One region of the Streptomyces sp. NPDC058051 genome, then DNA from elsewhere that is predicted to be linked to it. Evidence: predicted binding sites of a transcription regulator. Region 1 holds the regulator's gene; the other holds the start of a gene.
The links. Region 1 encodes HrcA, which represses chaperone genes, less so after heat shock. Its sites were predicted from a motif close to TTNGCACTCNGNNNNNCNGAGTGCNAA; they were not measured.
Positions count from the first base shown of each region.

Region 2: a site for HrcA is predicted at 7,164-7,190, ahead of groES (co-chaperone GroES). Genes of this name have one in related genera too.

Region 1 covers NZ_JBHVRW010000005.1:339,596-351,581, forward strand. The annotation lists gene lepA (translation elongation factor 4) at 1-1,224, shown strand, start outside; gene ACFVUT_RS11480 (AMP-dependent synthetase/ligase) at 1,548-3,437, shown strand; gene ACFVUT_RS11485 (SpoIIE family protein phosphatase) at 3,640-5,565, shown strand; gene hemW (radical SAM family heme chaperone HemW) at 5,651-6,892, shown strand; gene ACFVUT_RS11495 (DUF3097 domain-containing protein) at 7,171-7,989, opposite strand; gene ACFVUT_RS11500 (MBL fold metallo-hydrolase) at 8,015-8,737, opposite strand; gene hrcA (heat-inducible transcriptional repressor HrcA) at 8,935-9,951, shown strand; gene dnaJ (molecular chaperone DnaJ) at 9,952-11,088, shown strand; gene ACFVUT_RS11515 (nitronate monooxygenase) at 11,213-11,986, shown strand, end outside.
Region 2 covers NZ_JBHVRW010000036.1:5,199-17,184, forward strand. The annotation lists gene ACFVUT_RS34555 (sigma-70 family RNA polymerase sigma factor) at 1-495, opposite strand, end outside; gene ACFVUT_RS34560 (response regulator transcription factor) at 793-1,404, opposite strand; gene ACFVUT_RS34565 (WhiB family transcriptional regulator) at 1,818-2,153, shown strand; gene ACFVUT_RS34570 (LysR family transcriptional regulator) at 2,239-3,129, opposite strand; gene ACFVUT_RS34575 (MOSC domain-containing protein) at 3,346-4,020, shown strand; gene ACFVUT_RS34580 (SDR family NAD(P)-dependent oxidoreductase) at 4,056-4,829, shown strand; gene groL (chaperonin GroEL) at 4,977-6,602, opposite strand; gene groES (co-chaperone GroES) at 6,702-7,010, opposite strand; gene ACFVUT_RS34595 (hypothetical protein) at 7,438-7,776, opposite strand; gene ACFVUT_RS34600 (polysaccharide deacetylase family protein) at 7,773-8,792, opposite strand; gene ACFVUT_RS34605 (methyltransferase domain-containing protein) at 8,875-10,167, shown strand; gene ACFVUT_RS34610 (hypothetical protein) at 10,212-10,577, opposite strand; gene ACFVUT_RS34615 (hypothetical protein) at 10,631-11,296, opposite strand; gene ACFVUT_RS34620 (class I SAM-dependent methyltransferase) at 11,394-11,986, shown strand, end outside.

The DNA of each region.
Region 1 (11,986 bases):
GTCTACGACTCGTACCGGGGCGTCGTCACGTACGTCCGTGTCGTCGACGGCCAGCTCAACAAGCGCGAGCGCATCAGGATGATGTCCACCGGTGCCGCCCACGAGCTGCTGGAGATCGGGGTCTCCTCCCCGGAGATGACCCCGGCCGACGGCCTCGGTGTGGGTGAGGTGGGCTACATCATCACCGGTGTGAAGGACGTCCGGCAGTCCAAGGTCGGTGACACCATCACCTCCCTGAACAAGGGCGCGACCGAGGCGCTGGGCGGCTACAAGGACCCCAAGCCGATGGTGTTCTCGGGCCTGTACCCGCTGGACGGCTCCGACTACCCGGACCTGCGCGAGGCGCTCGACAAGCTCCAGCTCAACGACGCCGCCCTGGTGTACGAGCCGGAGACGTCCGCCGCGCTCGGCTTCGGTTTCCGTGTCGGCTTCCTCGGTCTGCTGCACCTCGACGTGATCCGTGAGCGGCTGGAGCGCGAGTTCGGTCTCGACCTGATCGCCACCGCCCCCAACGTGGTCTACCGCGTGGACATGGAGGACGGCAGCGAGCACATCGTCACCAACCCGAGCGAGTTCCCCGAAGGCAAGATCGACAAGGTGCACGAGCCCGTCGTGCGCGCGACGATCCTCGCGCCCAGCGAGTTCATCGGCGCGATCATGGAGCTCTGCCAGAACCGGCGCGGCACCCTGCTCGGCATGGACTACCTCTCCGAGGACCGGGTCGAGATCCGCTACACCCTGCCGCTCGCCGAGATCGTCTTCGACTTCTTCGACCAGCTGAAGTCCAAGACGCGGGGGTACGCCTCCCTCGACTACGAGCCCACCGGCGAGCAGAGCGCCCAGCTCGTCAAGGTCGACATCCTCCTGCACGGCGACAAGGTCGACGCGTTCTCCGCGGTCACGCACAAGGACAAGGCGTACGCCTACGGCGTGCGGCTCGTCGCCAAGCTGCGCGAGCTCATCCCGCGGCAGAACTTCGAGGTGCCGATCCAGGCCGCCATCGGCTCCCGGGTCATCGCCCGTGAGACCGTCCGCGCCATCCGCAAGGACGTCCTCGCCAAGTGTTACGGCGGTGACATCTCCCGTAAGCGGAAGCTGCTGGAGAAGCAGAAGGAGGGCAAGAAGCGGATGAAGATGGTCGGCAACGTGGAGGTGCCGCAGGAGGCCTTCATCGCCGTGCTGTCGACGGACGAGTCGGGCGGGGACGGCAAGGCCAAGAAGTAGCTTCCGGTCGTGAGGCCGACGGGCCCCCGTGTCGCAACGTACCGCGACGCGGGGGCCCGTTTGTTATGAAGCGGCGCCCTATTGCCTCTTACGCGGCGGACGCGGGCGCTCTACCCTGATCACGGCCTCTTAGTTACTCGCCAGTTAAACAAGCGGGGCCGAGCGCCGCAGCCGCAGGACAGGAAACAGGACGAGCGTGCCAGGACGGGCAACGCAGGACCAAGCGCACACACGAGCGCGGGAACACACGTAGGAACAGCACCTAGCAGTCAGCAGCAATCAGCAGCCGGTCGTGAAGCACTGCCGCAGGCCCGGAGGATGTCGTGAGCGACACACAGACCTTGATCGAGAACCGACCGCCCTCCGTGGCGAACCTCTTCATCGACCGCGTGGAGGCCACCCCGGACAAAGAGGCCTACCGCTACCCGGTCCCCGCGGCCACCGGCGAGGGGCCCGACGACTGGAAGTCGCTGAGCTGGGCGCAGGCTGCCGAACGGGTGTACGCCATCGCGGCAGGGCTGATCGGTCTGGGTGTGCGGCCGGAGGAGCGGGTTGCGCTCGCCGCCAGTACGCGAGTGGAATGGATCCTCGCCGACCTCGGCGTGATGTGCGCGGGAGCCGCCACCACGACGGTCTACCCGTCGACCAAGGCCGAGGAGGCGGCGTTCATCCTCTCCGACTCCGAGAGCCGCATCCTGATCGCCGAGGACGCCACTCAACTGGCCAAGGCCCGCGAGCGCCGCACCGAACTGCCCCACCTCGCCCATGTCGTCGTCATCGACGCCGAGGGCGCAGAACCCGCCGAGGGCGATCCCGAGGGCTGGGTGCTCACCCTCGCCGAGCTGGAGGCCCGCGGCGCGGAGCACCTCGCCGAGCACCCCGACGCGATCAAGGAGCGGGTCGCCGCCATCACGGCCGATCAGCTCGCCACCCTGATCTACACCTCGGGCACCACCGGCCGCCCCAAGGGCGTACGGCTGCCGCACGACAACTGGTCGTACATGGCCAAGGCCACCGTGGCGACGGGTCTCATCACCCAGGACGACGTCCAGTATCTGTGGCTGCCGCTCGCGCACGTCTTCGGCAAGGTCCTCACCTCGGGGCAGATCGAGGTCGGGCACGTCACCGCCGTGGACGGGCGGGTCGACAAGATCATCGAGAATCTGCCGGTCGTCCAGCCGACGTACATGGCCGCCGTCCCCCGTATCTTCGAGAAGGTCTACAACGGCGTCGCCGCCAAGGCGCGGGCCGGCGGCGGGGCCAAGTACAAGATCTTCCAGTGGGCGGCCGGGGTCGCCCGGGAGTACGCGACGGTCTCACAGGACAACTTCCGGCGCACCGGCGTGGCCTCCGTCCCGTTCGGACTCGGTGCCAAGCACAAGGTCGCCGACACCCTCGTCTTCGCCAAGATCCGTGAGGCCTTCGGCGGCCGGCTGCGCGCCTGCATCTCCGGCTCCGCGGCACTCGCCCCCGACATCGGCTACTTCTTCTCGGGCGCCGGCATCCACATCCTGGAGGGCTACGGCCTCACCGAGACCAGCGCCGCCTCCTTCGTCAACCCGGGCGAGGCCTATCGCACCGGCACGGTCGGCAAGCCGCTCCCCGGCACCGAGGTACGGATCGCCGACGACGGCGAGATCCTGCTGCGCGGCCCCGGCCTGATGCAGGGCTACCAGGGGCTCCCGGAGAAGACGGCCGAGGTGCTGGAGGCGGACGGCTGGTTCCGCACCGGCGACATCGGCGAGCTGTCCGTGGACGGCTACCTCCGGATCACCGACCGCAAGAAGGACCTGATCAAGACGTCCGGCGGAAAGTACATCGCTCCGGCGGAGGTCGAGGGACAGTTCAAGGCGGTCTGCCCGTTCGTCTCGAACATCCTGGTGCACGGCGCGGACCGCAACTTCTGCACCGCTCTGATCGCGCTCGACGAGCCGACCCTCCTCGGCTGGGCCGCCGAGAACGGCCTGGGCGGCAGGACGTACGCCGAAGTGGTGGCGTCCCCGCAGACCGTGGAACTCGTCGAGGGCTATGTGAAGCGGCTCAACGAGGGGCTGCAGCGCTGGCAGACCATCAAGAAGTTCCGGCTGCTGCCCCGCGATCTCGACATCGAGCACGGCGAACTGACGCCCAGTCTCAAGCTGAAGCGGCCGGTCGTCGAGCGCGCGTACAAGGACCTCATCGACGACATGTACGTGGGAACCCGCGAGGTCTGACCCCGGACCTTCCCGCCGCAGGCCGCACGGTGCGGCTGCTCCTGTTCTTCTCCGCTCACTTTCTCCGCTCACTTCGGCAACTCGTCGCTTATGGGCAGGGTCCATCTGTCACTCTGTCGGTGTCGTCAGCGGCGCCAGAGAACAGAGCAAGATACAGACAGAGCGAGAACAGGTCAGGAGCTGCACCGTGGGGCCCATTCCCTTGCAGCGGGACATCGTTCAGCGTCCCGGTATCACCGTCGGCCATGCGGACGCACGGCCCGTCGCCCATACGTCCCTGCCCGGAAACCTCCTCGCGCCCTCCGCCGCCCGCCGGTTCGTCCAGGCCGCGCTCACCGAGTGGACCCGGCTCGGACTGCCGACGGCCGTCGGCGTCAGTGAACGCCTGGCCGACGACGCGGCGGTCGTCGCCAGCGAACTGGTCACCAACGCGGTCGTGCACGCCGGGACCAACGTCGAGGTGCTCTGCCGGCTTGAGGAGGCCGTCGAGGACGAGGCCGCGGCCCTGGTGCTGGAGGTCTCCGACCACCACCCGGCCCGCACCGTGCGCAGCGAACGCGAGGAGGACGACGGCGCGGCGGACACGGCAGCGGGAGCCGCCCACTCCGAGGCCGAGGACCCCGACGACTACGGGCGCGGGCTCCAGCTCGTCGGCACCCTCGCCGAGCGCTGGGGCATCACCTACCGCACCGGCCTCAAGACCGTCTGGGCCCGGCTTCCCGTCGACGACTGGAATCCGTTCCCCGAACCGTCGGAAGAACCCGGTCTCCCGCAGGGGCTGCGTGCCGCCGAACTGCTCGCCCCCAGCGCCCGCCGGGCCCTGCGCGACGACGCGGACTGGGCCGGCCGCGGCGCGCTCTCGTTCCTCGCCGAAGCCTCGGACCTGCTCGCGGGCCAGCTCGACGAGGACATCGTCGCGGCGCTCTCGGGACAGTTATTGGTGCCCAGACTCGCCGACTGGTGCGCGATCTGGCTGGAGCCCGAGAACGGCGGCCCCTCGGCCGTTCCCAGGCTCGCCAGCGTCTGGCACCGGGACGAGGCCGAGACCGGGCAACTGCGTGCGGCACTGGAGCAGGACCCGATCCGGCTGCCCGAGCGGGTGGGCACCGGGCCCGTCTCTCTGCCCGGGAGCGAGGAGGACGAGGCCGAGGGGGAATCCGACGGGCGCGCCGCCTCCGCCCTCGCCTACCGGATCACCTCGGGTGGCCGGACCCTCGGCGCCGTACTCCTCGGCCGGGAGGACATGGCACGCGTCCCCGACGAAGTGACCGCCCTGATCGAGGACTTCGTACGCCGCGTCGGCCTCGCTGTCGGCGCCGCCCGCGCCTATACCCGGCAGGCCACCATCAGCCGCATCCTGCAACGCGCCCTGCTGCCCGGCAAGGTCGCCGACATACCCGGTGTCACCAGCTCACTGGTGTACGAGCCCAGCGACGACGGCGTCGTCGGCGGTGACTTCTACGACATCTTCCCGTGCCCCGGCGACCGCTGGTGCTTCGTCCTGGGCGACGTGCAGGGCAGCGGACCCGAAGCAGCCGTCGTCACGGGCCTCGCCCGCCCCTGGCTGCGGCTGCTGGCCCGGGAGGGCTTCGGCGTCGGCGAGGTGCTGGACCGGCTCAACAGACTGCTCCTCGACGATGCGATGGAGGCTGCCGAGGCGGCTGCCCTCATGGTCGCCGCGGCGGGCGGCCAGCAGACGGCGGACACCGGACAGTCCCGCTTCCTCTCCCTGCTGTACGGCGAACTCGTGCCGCTGCCCGGTGGTGGCGTGCGCTGCACCCTCGCCAGCGCAGGCCACCCGCTGCCGCTGCTGCTGCGGCCCGATGGAGAGGTGCGCCCGGCCGCCGAGCCGCAGATGCTGCTCGGGATCTTCGACGACGTCGCCTACGAGAGCCAGAGCTTCGATCTCGCGCCCGGCGACAGCCTGCTGTGCGTCACGGACGGTGTGACGGAGCGCCGCTCCGGGGTGCTGATGTTCGACGACGAGGACGGCCTGGCCCAGGCGCTGGCCGACTGCACCGGACTCTCGGCGGACGGGATCGCGGACCGGATCAAGCGCGCCGTGCACGAATTCGCCGAGCGGCCGCCCGACGACGATCTGGCGCTGCTGGTGCTCCAGGCGGGGTGAGAGGCGGCGCGTGGGCGCGGCGGACGTGGCGGGCGTGGCGGTCCGTGATCCCCGGCGGGACCGGACGGTTCGGCGGCGAGTGACAATGGGCGGTATGCCTTCCGTACTGCCCGATGGTGAACCCGTACCCGACGACGGCGCGCTGCCGCGCCATGCCCTGGAAGGCGCCGCCGACCGGCCTCTCGGCTTCTACCTGCACGTTCCCTACTGCGCGACCCGCTGCGGGTACTGCGACTTCAACACCTACACGGCCACCGAGCTGCGCGGCTCGGGCGGTGCGCTGGCCTCCCGCGACAACTACGCCGCCCATCTGATCGGCGAGGTCCGCCAGGCCCGCAAGGTCCTCGGTGACGATCCGCGTCCGGTCCGTACGGTCTTCGTGGGCGGTGGCACACCGACCCTGCTGGCCGCCGCGGACCTGGTCCGGATGCTGGGGGCGATCCGCGACGAGTTCGGGCTCGCGGACGACGCCGAGATCACCACCGAGGCCAACCCGGAGTCCGTCGGTCCGGCCTATCTGGCCGAGCTGCGGGAGGGCGGCTTCAACCGGATCTCGTTCGGGATGCAGAGCGCCCGGCAGCACGTGCTGAAGATCCTGGACCGCACACATACGCCGGGGCGGCCCGAGGCGTGCGTCACCGAGGCGCGGGAGGCAGGCTTCGAGCACGTCAACCTCGACCTGATCTACGGCACGCCGGGGGAGTCCGACGACGACTGGCGGGCCTCGCTGGACGCGGCGATCGGGGCGGGGCCCGACCATGTGTCGGCGTACGCGCTGATCGTCGAGGAGGGCACACAGCTGGCCCGGCGGATCCGGCGCGGCGAGGTCCCGATGACCGACGACGACACCCACGCGGACCGGTACCTGATCGCGGACGAGGTGATGGCCGCGGCGGGCTTCTCCTGGTACGAGGTGTCCAACTGGTCCCGCACGCCCGAGGGCCGGTGCCTGCACAACGAGTTGTACTGGCGCGGCGCCGACTGGTGGGGCGCCGGCCCCGGAGCGCACAGCCATGTCGGCGGGGTGCGCTGGTGGAACGTGAAGCATCCGGGTGCGTATGCGCAGGCCCTGGCCGAGGGACGGTCGCCCGGGGCCGGGCGCGAGATCCTCTCCTTGGAGGACCGGCGGGTCGAGCGGATCCTGCTGGAGCTGCGGCTCGCGGACGGGTGCCCGTTGTCGCTGCTGGCACCGACCGGGCTGGCCGCGGCGGAGCGCGCGGTCGAGGACGGGCTGCTGGAGCGCGCCCCGTACGGCGAAGGGCGAGCGGTGCTCACCCTGCGGGGGCGGCTGCTGGCGGACGCGGTGGTCCGGGACCTGGTGGACTGAGCACCGGGGCCGGTGCGGGACGAGGCGCCCGCGGCTGACGCCCTGTGCGCCCCCGCAGACCGTATGGGCCCCCGCCGGGCTGTACGAGCCTCCACGGGCTGTACGCGCCCCGATACGAGCCTCCACGGGCTTTACGCGCCCCCATACGAGTCTCGGCGGGCCGGTACGCGCCCCCGCGGGGCCGTACGCGCCCCCGCGGACCCGGTACGCCCGCGGCAGCCCCCATGCCTCCGTCGTCACGAAGCGACCGCTATGCCTCCGTCGTCACGAAGCGGCCCCTATGCCTCCGTCGTCACGAAGTCGATGAGATGTTCCACGGAGCCCAGCAGCGACGGTTCCAGATCCCGGTACGAACGCACCGTGGACAGGATGCGCTGCCAGGCCGCGCCGGTGTTCTCCGGCCAGCCCAGCGCGCGGCACACGCCCGTCTTCCAGTCCTGGCCGCGCGGGACCACCGGCCAGGCCGCGATGCCCACGGACGACGGCTTCACCGCCTCCCACACGTCGATGTAGGGGTGGCCGACCACCAGCACGTCCGGGTTCGACACCTGGTCCGCGATCCGGGACTCCTTGGAGCCGGGAACCAGGTGGTCGACCAGGACACCCAGCCTGGCGTCCGGGCCGGGCGAGAACGCGCGCACGATGGCCGGGAGGTCGTCGATGCCCTCCAGGTACTCGACGACCACGCCCTCGATCCGCAGGTCGTCGCCCCAGACCCGCTCGACCAGCTCCGCGTCGTGGCGGCCCTCCACGTAGATCCGGCCGGCCCGCGCGACCCGGGCGCGCGCCTCCGGTACCGCGACCGACCCCGAGGCGGTACGCAGCGGACGTGCGGGACCGGCCGCCGAGGGACGCACGAGGGTGACCACCCGGCCTTCCAGGAGGAAGCCGCGCGCCTCCATCGGGAACACCCGGTGCTTGCCGAACCGGTCCTCCAGGGTCACGGTCGGGCCCTGGGCCGTCTTCTCGCAGCGGATCACGGCACCGCAGAAACCGGTGGAGACCTCTTCCACCACCAGATCGGGCTCGGCGGCGACCTCGGGAACGGGGGCGGACCTCTTCCACGGCGGGGTCAGGTCCGGCTGGTAGCTGCGCATCGGATGACGATAGGACGATCAGGTGTCACGACACGCCGAAGAGTGCGGCCAGCCGGTCGCGCTGGTTCCGCACGAACGCCGCGTCCACCACCGCCCCGTGGCCCGGAACGTACACCGCGTCCTCGCCACCCAGCGCCAGCAGCCGGTCCAGCGCGGCCGGCCAGCGGGCCGGGACGGCGTCGGGGCCCGCCTGCGGTTCACCGGACTCCTCGACCAGGTCGCCGCAGAGCACCACCGCGGGGGAGCCGGGCACGAGCACCGCGAGATCGTGACCGCTGTGGGCGGGGCCCACGTTCGCCAGCAGCACCTGACGGCCGCCGCCCAGATCGAGCGTCCACTCGCCGCACACCTCGTGCCGCGGCACCACCAGCGCATCGGTGGCCTCGGCCGCATCGTGCTCGGACACTCCGTGGCGCACCGCGTCGGCGCGCAGAGCGTCCGCCCCGCGCTCCAGCAGGGCGGCCATGCCGACGGCTCCGTACACCTGGGCGCCGGAGAAGGCGCCGATGCCCAGGACATGGTCGAAGTGGGGGTGGCTGAGTGCGATATGCGTCACCCTCCGACCCAGCAGGGTCTGTGCCTGGGACCGCACCCGGACGCCTTCGCGGAGGGTCGAACCGGTGTCGTAGAGCAGCACTCCGTCCGCTCCGGCGACCAGCGCGACGGTCGCGTCCCACCCGGGAAGACGGCGTCTGCCCACTTCGTGACCGAGTCGCTCCCAGCCGGACTCTTCCCAAGAGGCGTTCATACCAGGACGCTATCGGCAACGACCTGCGCAGTCCCGCGATACCGTGACCGGTCGCTCTTGCTAGCCCCCCACTCCGCCGCCGTACACTGACCGGGGGGTTGCTGGCACTCGTGAGGACAGAGTGCCAGGCGGATTCCTGGGAACGGAACAGGAACGGCCCGAGAACCACCGAGGAAACTCAGCTGGAGGTGTGCGCGATGCTCAGCGAACGCAGACTCGAAGTGTTGCGCGCCATCGTCCAGGACTATGTCGGCACCGAGGAGCCCGTGGGCTCCAAGGCGCTCACCGAGCGGCACAAGCTGGGGGTCTCCCCGGCCACCGTCCGCAACGACATGGCGGTGCTGGAGGATGAGGGCTTCATCGCCCAACCCCACACCAGCGCGGGACGCATCCCCACGGACAAGGGGTACCGGCTCTTCGTCGACCGGCTCGCGGGCGTCAAGCCGCTCTCGTCGCCGGAACGCCGCGCCATTCACCATTTCCTCGACGGTGCGGTCGACCTCGACGACGTCGTCGGACGCACCGTGCGGCTGCTCGCGCAGCTGACCCGGCAGGTCGCCATCGTGCAGTACCCCTCGCTGACCCGGTCGACGGTCCGGCATGTGGAGCTGCTGTCGCTGGCGTCCGCCCGGCTGATGCTCGTGCTGATCACGGACACCGGCCGGGTCGAACAGCGCATGATCGACTGTCCTGCTCCGTTCGGTGAGACCTCTCTCGCCGATCTGCGGGCCCGGCTCAACAGCCGGGTCGTCGGACGCCGTTTCACGGACGTCCCGCAACTGGTGCAGGATCTGCCGGAATCCTTCGAGAGCGAGGACCGGGGAACCGTGTCCACCGTGCTCTCCACCCTGCTCGAAACCCTCGTCGAGGAGACGGAGGAGCGGCTGATGATCGGCGGCACCTCCAACCTCACCCGCTTCGGGCACGACTTCCCCGTGATGATCCGGCCGGTGCTGGAGGCATTGGAGGAGCAGGTCGTGCTGCTGAAGCTGCTCGGCGAGGCCACGGACTCGGGCATGACCGTACGGATCGGGCACGAGAACGCCCATGAGGGCCTCAACTCCACGTCCGTCGTCACGGTCGGCTACGGTTCGGGCGACGAAGCAGTCGCCAAACTCGGCGTGGTCGGACCGACCCGCATGGACTACCCCGGAACGATGGGAGCGGTACGCGCAGTGGCACGTTACGTCGGACAGATCCTGGCGGAGTCGTAAGTGGCCACGGACTATTACGCCGTACTCGGCGTGCGCCGCGACGCATCTCAGGACGAGATCAAGAAGGCATTCCGGCGGCTCGCTCGCGAGCTGCATCCGGATGTGAACCCCGATCCGAAGACGCAGGAGCGGTTCAAGGAGATCAACGCCGCCTACGAGGTGTTGTCGGATCCGCAGAAGAAACAGGTCTACGACCTCGGCGGTGACCCGCTGTCCGCCTCCGGCGGCGGTGGCGCGGGCGGATTCGGACAGGGTGGCTTCGGCAACTTCTCCGACATCATGGACGCGTTCTTCGGTACGTCGTCGCAGCGCGGACCCCGTTCGCGCACCCGGCGCGGCCAGGACGCGATGATCCGGCTGGAGATCGATCTGGCCGAGGCCGCGTTCGGCACGACCAAGGACATCCAGGTCGACACGGCCGTCGTCTGCAAGACGTGCAACGGCGAGGGCGCCGCCCCCGGCACCTCCGCCCAGACATGTGACATGTGCCGCGGTCGCGGCGAGGTCTCCCAGGTCACCCGGTCCTTCCTGGGCCAGGTCATGACCTCGCGGCCCTGCCCGCAGTGCCAGGGCTTCGGCACGGTCGTGCCGACGCCCTGCCCGGAGTGTGCCGGTGACGGCCGCATCCGGTCGCGGCGCACGCTCACCGTGAAGATCCCCGCCGGTGTCGACAACGGCACCCGCATCCAGCTCGCGGGCGAGGGCGAGGTCGGCCCCGGCGGCGGCCCGGCCGGCGATCTGTACGTGGAGATCCACGAGTTGCCGCACGCGGTGTTCCAGCGCCGCGGCGACGACCTGCACTGCACGGTCACCATCCCCATGACGGCGGGCGCGCTCGGCACCAAGGTGCCGTTGGAGACGCTCGACGGCCTGGAGGAGGTCGACATCCGGCCCGGCACCCAGTCCGGCCAGTCGGTGCCGCTGCACGGGCGCGGCATCACGCATCTGCGGGGCGGTGGGCGCGGTGATCTGATCGTGCACGTCGAGGTGATCACCCCGACGAAGCTGGAACCGGAGCAGGAACGACTGCTGCGGGAGCTGGCGAAGCTGCGCGGCGAGGAACGGCCCACCGGCCAGTTCCAGCCCGGGCAGCAGGGGCTGTTCTCCCGGCTGAAGGACGCCTTCAACGGTCGCTGACGGCATCCGTACACCCTCGTCCGACGCGGGACGGGCTCGCCTGCCGAGCCCGTCCCGCGTTTGAGGGCAAATCGGACCGCAGGCCCCGCACGCCGTGATGCACGGGACGTGACACGATGCGGTCATGTCATCCCTGTTGACCGATCTCTGCCGGTATCCGATCGTGCAGGCCCCCATGGCGGGAGGTGTGTCCGGTCCGGGGCTCGTCGCGGCCGTCGCCGAGGCGGGCGGACTGGGTTTCCTCGCCGCCGGGTACAAGACGGCGGACGGCATGTACCACGAGATCACCCAACTGCGCGGGCTGACCGGTCAGCCCTTCGGTGTCAACCTCTTCATGCCGCAGCCCGGTCTCGCCGACCCGAGCGCCGTCGAGGTGTACCGGCACCAGCTCGCCGGTGAGGCCGCCTGGTACGAGACCCCGCTCGCCGACCCGGACGTCGGCGCCGACGACGGCTACGAGGCCAAGCTCGCCATCCTGCTGGAGGACCCGGTCCCGGCCGTCTCGTTCACCTTCGGCTGCCCGACCCGCGACACCCTCGACGCGCTCGCCGCTGCCGGCACGTACACCGTCGTGACGGTCACCACGCCCGAGGAGGCCCAGACCGCCCAGTGGTCGGGGGCCGACGCGGTCTGCGTGCAGGGCGTGGAGGCGGGCGGCCACCAGTCCACCCACCACGACGACCCGCAGGCCGACGGCACCGGGATCGGGCTGCTCTCCCTGGTGGCCCAGGTCCGCGAGACCGTACAGGTGCCGGTCATCGCGGCGGGCGGGCTGATGCGCGGATCCCAGATCGCCGCGGTGCTCGCCGCGGGCGCGGAGGCGGCACAGCTCGGGACGGCGTTCCTCGCCTGCCCCGAGTCCGGCGCGCATCCGCTGCACAAACGGGCACTGACCAAC
Region 2 (11,986 bases), on a different contig from region 1:
CTGTCCGGTCTCCTCGGCTGTGAGACCGACCGCCACGCGCAGGACGAGCAGCTCGCGCTGGTTGTCCGGCAGGTTGGCGAGAAGCTTCTTGGCCCAGGCCGCATCGCTGCTGAGCAGCGCACGCTCCTCGGGCCCGAGCGAATCGTCCGGCCGCTCGGGCATCTCGTCGGAGGGCACCGCCGTCGACCCCGGGTGCCGCATGGCGGCCCGCTGGAGATCGGCGACCTTGTGCCCCGCGATCGCGAAGACGAAGGCTTCGAAGGGCCTGCCGGTGTCCTTGTAGCGCGGCAGCGCCATCAGCACCGCGACGCAGACCTCCTGCGCCAGGTCCTCCACGAAGTGGCGAGCATCACCAGGCAGCCGGTTCAGCCGGGACCGGCAGTAGCGCAACGCGAGTGGATGGACGTGGGCCAGCAGATCGTGAGTGGCCTGCGCGTCGCCCTCGACAGCCCGGTGCACCAGGGCACCGATCACCGTCGTTTCGTCGTCGCGCATCGGACCATGGTGCCCCGGAGCCACATCGTCCGCGTCGCCGCGTCCGTAGTTGTGCACCGAAGCGTTATGAGCGGGTGCGCCGGAAGTCATGTCCTGCGCCCTCCCCTTCCGCTCGACCGAATCGTTCCCGAGGAACTCCACAACTCAAGGATGCGGTATCGGCCGGGAAGCTTCACATGCCGTCGGCGTGGGGGACGCCGCCGGCGGCGGGGCGCGGCCCGCCCCACGCATCGGCCACCCGCCCCGTCCGCCGACGCGCGGACGGGGAATCGACGGGCTTCCGGCCGCGCCCGACCCTCAGCGGACCAGGCCCCAGCGGAAGCCGAGCGCCACGGCGTGCGCCCGGTCCGAGGCGCCGAGCTTCTTGAACAGGCGCCTGGCGTGCGTCTTCACCGTGTCCTCGGAGAGGAACAGCTCACGGCCGATCTCAGCGTTCGAACGGCCATGACTCATGCCTTCGAGCACCTGGATCTCACGCGCGGTGAGCGTCGGCGCCGCACCCATCTCGGCCGACCGCAGTCTGCGCGGGGCGAGCCGCCAGGTCGGATCGGCCAGCGCCTGGGTGACGGTGGCCCGCAGCTCCGCGCGCGAGGCGTCCTTGTGCAGATATCCGCGGGCACCGGCGGCGACCGCGAGCGCGACACCGTCCAGGTCCTCGGCGACGGTCAGCATGATGATCCGGGCGCCGGGGTCGGCGGAGAGCAGCCGACGGACCGTCTCCACACCCCCGAGACCGGGCATGCGTACGTCCATGAGAATCAGATCCGAACGGTCGGCGCCCCAGCGGCGGAGGACTTCCTCGCCGTTGGCCGCCGTCGTCACACGCTCGACGCCGGGCACGGTCGCGACCGCGCGACGGAGCGCTTCCCGGGCAAGCGGGGAGTCATCGCAGACGAGGACGGATGTCATGACCGCCCTCCGCAGCAGATGCGCGTCACCTTGAACCTCCAGGGTCTTACCTGTCGTCACCTGAGCGGTTGACGCTCTCGGACATCTGCCCGATCGCTTTTTCTGTCAACCGCCTCCGCCCTCTCAACGACGGTCACTCGAAAGAGTTACGGGTCGGACGACGGGCTTCGACACTCTACGTAAGGACGCGCACACAGAGGAGAGCGGCACACATCATCCAACGGTCAACCGAAATTTCACGCGAAAATATGCCCCATTTAGCGGGTTTTCTTCCCTTTTGCTGGTGTCTGTGGCTAGATTCGCAATCAGTCATATTTACATCTACTTACACCGTAGATGTAGATGTCATGGGCACGGTCAACAACGGACGACAACGACGATTCCGACTCAGCATGGTTTCGAGGGGACAAGCAATGGCAGATTTCTCCCGCCTTCCCGGACCCAACGCCGATCTGTGGGACTGGCAACTGTTGGCGGCCTGCCGCGGGGTCGACAGCTCGCTGTTCTTCCACCCGGAGGGTGAACGCGGGGCAGCACGGAGCGCCCGCGAGAACTCGGCAAAAGAGGTCTGCATGCGATGCCCGGTACGCGCCGAGTGTGCGGCGCACGCGCTGGCGGTACGCGAGCCCTACGGAGTGTGGGGCGGACTGACCGAGGACGAACGCGAGGAGCTCATGGGACGGGCCCGCAACCGGCTGATCGCGGCAGCGGCTCCGTCGGCTCTTCCGTCCCCGTCGGGGCACGGCTGATCCCGCCGCACCCCGCAGCCAATAGAAAAACGTTTCTTCATCTCACCCGGCCACCGAGGGGGGCCGGGACACAGGCAGGCCCCCCTCAGCGGGCGGCCGCCAGGGACAGCCGGTCCAGGGTGGCTGCGACCGCCGGAACCCGGGCCAGGTCGGGCAGGGTCAGGGCGACGATCTCGCGCTCGATGGCCGGCTCCACCGTCACGGTGCGGGCCCCCTTGGGGCGTACCGACTCCAACGCCAGCTCCGGCAGTACGGCCACGCCCAGCCCGGCACCGACCAGGCCGATCACCGCCGGGTAGTCGTCGGTGGCGAAGTCGATCCGCGGCGTGAAACCGGATTCCTCGCAGACCTCCACCAGCTGGCGGCGACAGCGCGGGCAGCCCGCGATCCACGACTCGTCGGCCAGCTCGGCGATGCCGACCGCGGCAGGACCGGCCAGCCGGTGCCCGTCGGGAACCAGGCCGATCAGCCGGTCGGTGAGCAGCGGGCGGACGACCAGGTCGTCCCACTCCGCGCCGGAGGTGCCGTAGCGGAACGCCAGCGCGATGTCGCAGTCGCCCTCGCGCAGCATCTCGACCGAGCGCGGCGGTTCGGCCTCGACCAGGGAGACCCGGGTGCCGGGGTGCGCCGCGCGCAGCGCCGCGAGGGCACTGGGCACCAGCGTGGAACTGCCGCTGGGGAACGAGACGAGCCGGACCCGGCCGGCCCGCAGCCCGGCGATCGCGGCGACCTCCTCCTCGGCGGCGGTGAGGCCCGCGAGGATGCCGGAGGCGTGCCGGACGAGCGCCTCGCCCGCCTGGGTGAGCCGCATCTCGCGTCCCGTGCGGATCAGCAACGCGGTCCCCGCGGAGGCTTCCAGCGCCTTCATCTGCTGGCTCACCGCGGGCTGGGTGCAGCCCAGTTCGCGGGCGGCGGCGGAGAACGAGCCGGTGGCGGCCACGGCGCGCAGGACACGGAGATGGCGAGCTTCGATCACGCTCCAACCATAAGAGAATCTTGGAGCCATCGCGAATTAACTATCGACATCTTTGAGTGTGTGGTGGTTAGCGTTCTCCGCATGGAGTCGAGGAAGGCGATGAAACCGACGAGCCCGGCGGGGACGACGAGCCCGGCGGAGCCGACGGAGCCGACGAGCCCGTTGGAGCCGATGGAGACAGTGGAGACGACGGAGACGATGAAGACGACGGAGCCGATGAAGCTGCTGACCGTGAACGTGGGACGGCCGAAGGCCGTCGACTACACCGAGGCCCCCGGCGGTGTGACCGGGATGGACAAGCGGCCGGCCGACGGCCCCGTCCGGGTCACCGACCCCGGCCCCAAGGGCACCGGCGGCAGCGGTCTGGCCGGCGACGCGGTGTGCCACCTGCGTCATCACGGCGGCTCCGACCAGGCCGTGTACGCCTTCGCCCGCGAGGAACTGGACGTCTGGGAGCGGGAGCTCGGCCGCCCGCTGGCCAACGGCGTGTTCGGCGAGAACCTGACGACCAGCGGTCTGGACGTGAGCGGCGCGAAGATCGGCGAGCGGTGGCGGATCGGGGCCGATCTGGTCCTGGAGGTCACGTCGGGCCGGATCCCGTGCCGTACGTTCGCGGACCATCTCGACGAGAAGCGCTGGGTGAAGCGGTTCACGCAGGCGGCGTCCCCGGGTGCCTACCTGCGGGTGGTCACGCCGGGCGAGATCCGCGCCGGCGACCCGGTCGAGATCGTGCACCGGCCCGCTCACGACGTCACCGTGACGCTGCAGTTCCTGGCCACGACGACGCGCCGGGAGCTGCTGCCGAGGATGCTGGCGGCCGGCGACGCACTGCATCCCGAGACGCGCCGTGCCGCTCTGGAGTACGTGGGGACGCAGTCGGCGGACAGCTGATCACGGTCTGCCGGACAGGCACTAACGTGCCGCGTATGACGACTGCACTGATTACGGGCGCGACCGCGGGGATCGGTGCCGCGTTCGCGCGGCGGCTCGCGGCCGATGGGCACAACCTGGTGCTGGTGGCCCGCGACACGGAACGGCTGCGCGAGCAGGCGACCGAACTGCACGACCGGCACGGCATCGAGGCCGAGGTGCTGACGGCCGACCTGTCCGAGGACAAGGGGATCGCCGCGGTCGAGGCCCGGCTGACGGATCGTCGGCAGCCGGTCGATCTGCTGGTCAACAACGCCGGGTTCGGCAACAGGGGCCGCTACCTGGATGTGCCCATGGCCGATGAGCTGAACATGCTCAAGGTGCACTGCGAGGCGGTGCTGCGGCTGACCTCGGCGGCGGCTGCCGGGATGCGGGAGCGGGGGCGGGGCGGAGTCGTCAACGTGGCCTCGGTGGCCGCGTTCCTGCCGCGCGGTACGTACGGCGCGTCCAAGGCGTGGGTCGTGCAGTTCACCCAGGGTGTGGCGAAGGACCTGGCCGGTTCGGGGGTGCGGCTGATGGCGCTGTGCCCCGGCTTCGTACGGACGGAGTTCCACGAGCGGGCCGGGATGGGGACCGGCAACATCCCGGGCTGGATGTGGCTCGATGCGGACAAGCTGGTGGCGGCGGCCCTGGCGGACCTGGCACGCGGCAGGTCGGTCTCGATCCCTGATCCGCGGTACAAGGCGTTGATGGGGCTCGTGAAGGTGACGCCGCGCGGCCTGCTCGGAGGGGTCGCCTCCAAGGCGGGTCGCACGTACGGACCTCGTTGAGCGGACGTACACGGCGGCCGGGCCCTGAGCGCCGCCCACCCGCCCTTCTGGGTGAACTGGTTGCGCCCGGTCCACGCCGAGACCCGGTACCCCGCGACGGGGTACCGGGTCTCGATCGTTCAGCGGCTCAGCCGCGGACGCTCGGCGTCAGTGCGCGTGGCCGTGACCGCCGTGGCCGGCCTCGGCCTCTTCCTCGGCCGGCTTCTCGACGACCAGGGTCTCGGTCGTGAGCAGCAGCGACGCGATGGACGCGGCGTTCTCCAGCGCGGAGCGGGTGACCTTGACCGGGTCGATGACGCCGGCCTTCACCAGGTCGTCGTACTCGCCGGTCGCGGCGTTGAAGCCCTGGCCCTTGTCGAGCTCGGAGACCTTCGAGGTGATGACGTAGCCTTCGAGGCCGGCGTTCTCGGCGATCCAGCGCAGCGGCTCGACCGCGGCGCGGCGCACGACCGCGACACCGGTGGCCTCGTCGCCGGTCTTGTCGAGGTTGCCCTCCAGGACCTTGGCGGCGTGGACCAGAGCGGAGCCACCACCGGAGACGATGCCCTCCTCGACCGCGGCGCGGGTCGCGGAGATGGCGTCCTCCAGACGGTGCTTCTTCTCCTTGAGCTCCACCTCGGTGGCGGCACCGACGCGGATCACGCACACGCCGCCGGCCAGCTTCGCGAGGCGCTCCTGGAGCTTCTCGCGGTCCCAGTCGGAGTCCGTGGCCTCGATCTCGGCCCTGATCTGGTTGACCCGGCCCTTGACGTCGCCGGGCTCGCCGCCGCCGTCCACGATCGTGGTGTCGTCCTTGGAGACGGTGACGCGACGGGCGGTGCCCAGCACGTCCAGACCGGCCTGGTCGAGCTTGAGGCCGATCTCCTCGGCGATGACGGTCGCACCGGTGAGGGTGGCGATGTCGCCGAGCATGGCCTTGCGGCGGTCACCGAAGCCCGGGGCCTTCACCGCGACGGCGTTGAAGATGCCACGGATCTTGTTGACGAGGAGGGTCGACAGCGCCTCGCCCTCGACGTCCTCGGCGATGATCAGCAGCGGCTTGGAGCCACCGGCCTGGACGACCTTCTCCAGCAGCGGGAGCAGGTCCTGGATCGAGCCGATCTTGCCCTGGTGGACCAGGATGTACGGGTCGTCGAGGACGGCCTCCATACGCTCCTGGTCGGTCACCATGTACGGGGACAGGTAGCCCTTGTCGAAGGCCATGCCTTCGGTGAAGTCGAGGTCCAGACCGAAGGTGTTGGACTCCTCGACGGTGATGACGCCGTCCTTGCCGACCTTGTCCATCGCGTCCGCGATGAGCTCGCCGACCTGCGGGTCCTGCGCGGAGAGCGCGGCCACGGCGGCGATGTCGGACTTGTCGTCGATCGGGCGGGCGGTCGCGAGGAGTTCCTCGGACACGGCCTTGACCGCGGCGTCGATGCCCTTCTTCAGGGCGGCCGGGGAGGCACCGGCCGCGACGTTGCGCAGACCCTCGCGGACGAGCGCCTGGGCCAGCACGGTGGCGGTGGTCGTACCGTCACCCGCGACGTCGTTGGTCTTGGTGGCGACCTCCTTCACCAGCTGGGCACCGAGGTTCTCGTACGGGTCGTCGAGCTCGACCTCGCGCGCGATGGTGACACCGTCGTTGGTGATGGTGGGGGCGCCGAACTTCTTGTCGATGACGACGTTGCGGCCCTTGGGGCCGATTGTCACCTTGACCGTGTCGGCAAGCTTGTTGACGCCGCGCTCAAGGGCGCGACGGGCGTCCTCGTCGAACTTCAGAATCTTCGCCATGGGAGCTGAGCTTTCCTCTCAAACGAACTGCGCCCCCGACCGCCCGGCTGGTTGTTCGCAGGGGGCCAGGGGCGCAGAACAGAAGCAAACGTGAGTGAATTACTTCTCGACGATCGCGAGCACGTCGCGAGCCGAGAGGACGAGGTACTCCTCGCCGTTGTACTTCACCTCGGTGCCGCCGTACTTGCTGTACAGCACGACGTCGCCGGTCTTGACGTCGAGCGGAAGGCGCTCGCCGTTCTCGAAGCGGCCCGGGCCCACGGCCAGGACGACGCCCTCCTGGGGCTTCTCCTTGGCGGTGTCCGGAATGACCAGGCCGGAGGCCGTGGTCTGCTCGGCGTCGAGCGGCTGGACCACAATGCGGTCCTCGAGCGGCTTGATCGCAACCTTGGAGCTGGCGGTCGACACGATCCGGTCTCCCCCTTCGGAGATCTCACGGGGTTTAACAGTCTTGGGGTGGCGACCAGGTGGATCCGTCGTCGCGGGTGCCGGACCTGCCCGTCGCACAGTACTGCTGGCACTCTCCAGTGGTGAGTGCCAGCACCGAGACTATGGCCGCGATTAGCACTCGGTCAAGCGGAGTGCCAATCCGGCCAGTCGCGGCGCCGTGTGATCCCCGCGCGCCCGTGGCGCGACGGGCGCCTGCCCCTTCCGACGGGCGCCTGCCCTTTCAACGGTCCGGACAGCCCGGAGGCCCTGGCGCCGCCGCAGTGCGACGGTCCGGACGCCCTCGCGGTCACGCGGGGACGGACCGCACCCTTCCGTTCGACCGCGGGTTCGTGCGCGAACCTCCGCGCGGCTGTCGGCCCCGCTCCCGCACGGCCCCTCGCCGGCACTACCGCCGGTCGCACCGGGGGCTCGCACTCGCCACCGCGTTCGGTCCCGGCCGGTCCGGCCACCAGCGCCTCAGCGGTGGTGACGACCGCGGGTGCCGGGACTCCGGCCGCTGCGGGCAGGCGGTGACGACCAGCGACCCCTGCTCCCCGTGATCACCGTGCGGGTGCGCCGGAGGGCCGGCCGCGGGGGTCGGACGCGGATGCGGATGGGTCACCCTCTGTGCGGCCTTGCGGCCCAGCCGCTCGATCGGGTCCACCGACTGTGCGCACCCGGTGGTCGCGGTCAGGAGCGCACCGGCCGTCAGCAGTCCGGCGAGCAGCCTGTGCGCCCTTCTCATACGTAGTCCTCCAGCCGGGCCACGGCGTACCCCTGGTCCGTGATGGTCTTCATGACCGCCCGGACCAGGTCGGCCATGCTGCCGCCCCACTCCTGCCGCCCCCGGAAGTGCGTGAGGATGATGTCGCCGGGGCGCAGCTCCTGATCCCCCTCGCGCCATTCCATGTGGTCCGGGAACGCCTCCGCGTTCCAGAGCGGTACGGCCTTGATGCCGCAGGACTTCGCGACGCGGAGCGTGTCCCCGTTGTAGTTGCCGTACGGCGGGCGGAAGAGCGTGGGCCGTCGGCCGTACTGCTCCTCGATGACGGCCTGCTGGTCGCAGATCTCCCTCTTCTGCTCGCTGTACGAGAGGCCGGGCAGGTAGGGGTGGGTGAGCGTGTGGTTGTTGAGGCCGACGCCCAGCCGCTGCATTTCCAGGAAGTACCCGTAGCTGTCACGCACCAGGTAGTCGCTGAGGAACGCGCTGTACGGGATGTCCAGCTCGTCCATCATCTGGAGCAGTTCGGGATCCTTCTCCGCCCCGTCGTCCATCGTCAGGAAGACGACCCGGTCCTTGGTCGGGACGGTGGTGAAGACCGGCGGCAGCGAGTCGTCGCCGCCGTTGACCTCGAACCCCCGGCGGGTGGTGAGGTGCGGCTTCACGGCGGGTGGCGGGGGCGCGATCAGTGGCGGTCGCACCAGCCCCCATTTCTTGGCGAGGGCCGCCCGTACGGCCGGACCGAACCGCGCGTTCTCCCGTGCCCCGGCGGGTGCGCGGCCCTGGCCGGCCTGCGGCCCGAGCCCTGCGGCGGGACCGCCCGGCGGGCCGGCGGCGGGGCGGGCCCGGTGCTCGTCGGCGTCCGCGGACGCGCCGCCGGCCCCGGAACCGCAGCCGGCGCAGACGGCGGCGACCAGGAGCGCGGACAGGACCGCGCGGGCGGGACGGCGCCCGGGCGCGCGCCGTCCGCCCCCTGGCTCCGGGATGCCGGGCCCGCTCCTTTTCATGGTTAATTCTTCCTTTTGTCGTACTAGTTGCATGGCGTCGCATCCTGCCAGCACGCGCCGGGCGCCCCGGCCCGACACCGCCGCCGGGCCGACCGGTCAACCCGGCTGGCTCACAATGGGGCGGGTGAACGCCTTCGCCCCGCACGACCCGTCCGACGCCGAGAACCGGCCAGGCACCGGCCACCGGTCCGACGCCCCCGGCCCGTCCGACGCCCACGACCCGCTCGCCGCCTTCCTGGCCCTGCGTACCCCCGAGGGCGCCCAACTGCTGGAGGGGCTGCGGTCGTACGACCCCGCCCAGGAACTCGCCACCGCCACCCGGCTGCGCCGCACCCACCCGGCCCCGCTGGTCTCGGCAGCGTTGGGGCAGGCGCGGCTGCGGCAGCGGGCGGTGGCGAAATTCGGCGCCGAGGACGCGTACCGGATGTTCTTCACGCCGAACGGCGTCGAGCAGGCGACCCGCACCTCGGTGGCCACCCACCGCGCGCGGCGGTTCGTCGAGGCGGGCGGGGTACGGAGCGTCGCCGACCTCTGCTGCGGGATCGGCGGCGACGCGATCGCGCTCGCGCGGGCGGGCATCTCCGTCCTCGCGGTCGACCGCGACCCGCTGACCGCCGAGGTGGCCCGCGCCAATGCCGCCGCCCTCGGCCTGGCCGGTCTGATCGACGTACGGTGCGCCGATGTCACGGAGATCGACACCTCGCCGTACGACGCGGTGTTCGTCGATCCCGCCCGGCGCGGCGGCCGAGGCAGGATCTTCGACCCCGAGGCGTACTCGCCGCCGCTCTCCTGGGCGACCGGCGCCGCGCTCAAGGCTCCCCGCGCCGCGCTGAAGATCGCCCCCGGCATCCCGCACGAGGCGATCCCGGCGCAGGCGGAGGCCGAGTGGATCTCGGACGGCGGGGATGTGAAAGAGGCGGTGCTCTGGTTCGGCGAGGGCTTCGCGGCCGGTTCGTACCGCGCCACCGTGCTTCCGGCCCGTGCCGCCCTGTGGTCCGGCGCCCCGCTGCCCGCCCCGCCCGTCGGCCCGGTCGGCCGTTATCTGTACGAACCGGACGGAGCCGTCATCCGCGCCCATCTGGTCGCCGACATCGTGGCGCGGTGCGGCGGCCGGCTGATCGACGAGACCATCGCGTACGTCACGAGCGACGAGCCCTACGACTCCCCGTACACCACCGGCTACGAGATCACCGACCGGCTGCCGTTCAACATGAAGAAGTTGAAGGCGCTGCTGCGGGAGCGGAAGGTCGGCGTCCTGACGGTGAAGAAGCGCGGATCGGCCGTCGAGCCCGAGGAGCTGCGCCGCCGGATGAAGCTCCAGGGGCCGAACGCCGCGACGGTCTTCCTGACGCGGGTGGCCGGGGCCCCGACGATGCTGATCGGCCACCCGCTGACCGGCCCCGCCTGACCGGCGGCGGCAGCCGTGCTGTCAGGTCGGTCAGGCCAGGTCGGTCAAGCCAGGTCGGTCAGGTCCTCGGCGTACACCTGCGAGAGCGGCTGAGGACCCACGTACTGCTGGCAGTTGCACTCCCCCGCCTCGAAGCGGACCGGCTTCTTGGACTCGTCCCAGGCCGTCGGCACCTCGACCCGCTCATGGCACCTGCCCTGCTTGTCGTGCTTGGCGAGATGGTGCGTGCAACCGCAGACCGGCTCCGGCGGCTTGTGGGCCGCCTCGACGGCCAGCCGTTCCTGCTTGGTCGCCTCCAGCAGCTCCAGTTTCCTGGTGTGCCGGTTGCGCAGCGCGGTACGGACGTTGTCGACGGCCCATCCGAAGCCGCCCGTCCAGAAGATGATGAGCAGCCACCAGTACCACTCCATGCGGCACTCCTCCCCCTGCGTGACTCATGTGTCCGGCCAGGATAAGTCCGGGGTCAGCGGTGCGCACCGCCCCCGACCGAGAACAGCGGCTCCGGAGCGGGTGCCCCGACCAGCACCCGCAGCACCCAGCGGCGGTGGGCGAACGCCTTGGTGATGCCGATCAGTCCGACGAGCCAGCCGGTCATCCCGAGCCCCATGACCAGGGCGACCGCCCCGTAGGTGTCACGGCCCGCCTCCGCCGTCGCCGGGACCGCGACGCACGCGTACAGGCCGAGTGCGCACAGCGCGAAGGACATCAGCAGCCAGGTGAGACCGGCACCCGGCATCCGCAACCGCGCGTCCCGCGCCGGGTCGCGGTCCAACTCGCCCCAGGCGGCGAGCAGCCGGCGGATCTCGCGGTCGCGGCGCAGGCCGATGACGACGAAGACGATCGCGGGGATCGTGCAGCAGGCGCCCATGCCGGCCAGGATCACGCCGATCAACGCGCTGAAGATGTCGTAGGTCTCCTCGAACGTGACGATCGCCGCGCCGACCAGCGACCAGCCGACCGCGCAGAGCGCCCCCCACAGCCACAGCGCCGCCAGCCGCCCCGGTGACACATGCATCCGCACCAACTCGCCGAGCACCACGGCCCGGTCGGCGAGCAGCGCCTCGCGGTCGGGCCAGGTCCGTATCTCCACGGGCGGTGGGGGCGGCGGCAGTTGTACGCGACGGAACATGGGGAAGACCCTACCGACGCACGCTTCCCCGACGGCCGGTGCGGTGCATCGGGTCCGCCGGAGTGCCATGCTGGAAAGCGAGACACGGAGGTGCGCGATGGGGTTCTACGTCGAACGGATCGTGCCCCGTATCGCCGATGCCGCCGGCGGAATGAAGTCGGTCGAACCGCTGCGGCGCCGGGTCTGCGAGGGCCTGTACGGCGAGATCATCGAGATCGGCTTCGGCTCCGGACACAACGTTCCGTTCTACCCGGACGCCGTCACCGACGTGGCCGCGGTCGAGCCGTCCGACCTCGGCTGGAAGCTGGCCCACGACCGCATCGACGCGGGGCACACCCCGGTGCGCCGGGCCTGCCTGGACGGCCGTTATCTGCCGTTCGAGGACGACACCTTCGACGGCGCGCTGTCCACGTGGACGCTGTGCACCATTCCCGACGCCGACGCGGCGCTGCGCGAGGTGCGCCGGGTTCTCAAACCCGGTGCGACCCTGCACTTCCTGGAGCACGGGCTGGCACCGGAGGGGGACGAGAACGTGCGCCGCTGGCAGCACCGCCTCGATCCGCTGGAACGGCGGCTCTTCGCCGGGTGCAGCCTGACCCGGCCGATCGCCGGGATGCTGAGGGCCGCGGGGTTCACGATCGCCGACCTGGACGTGTTCTACGGGAAGGGCGCCCCGAAGGCGATGGGCGC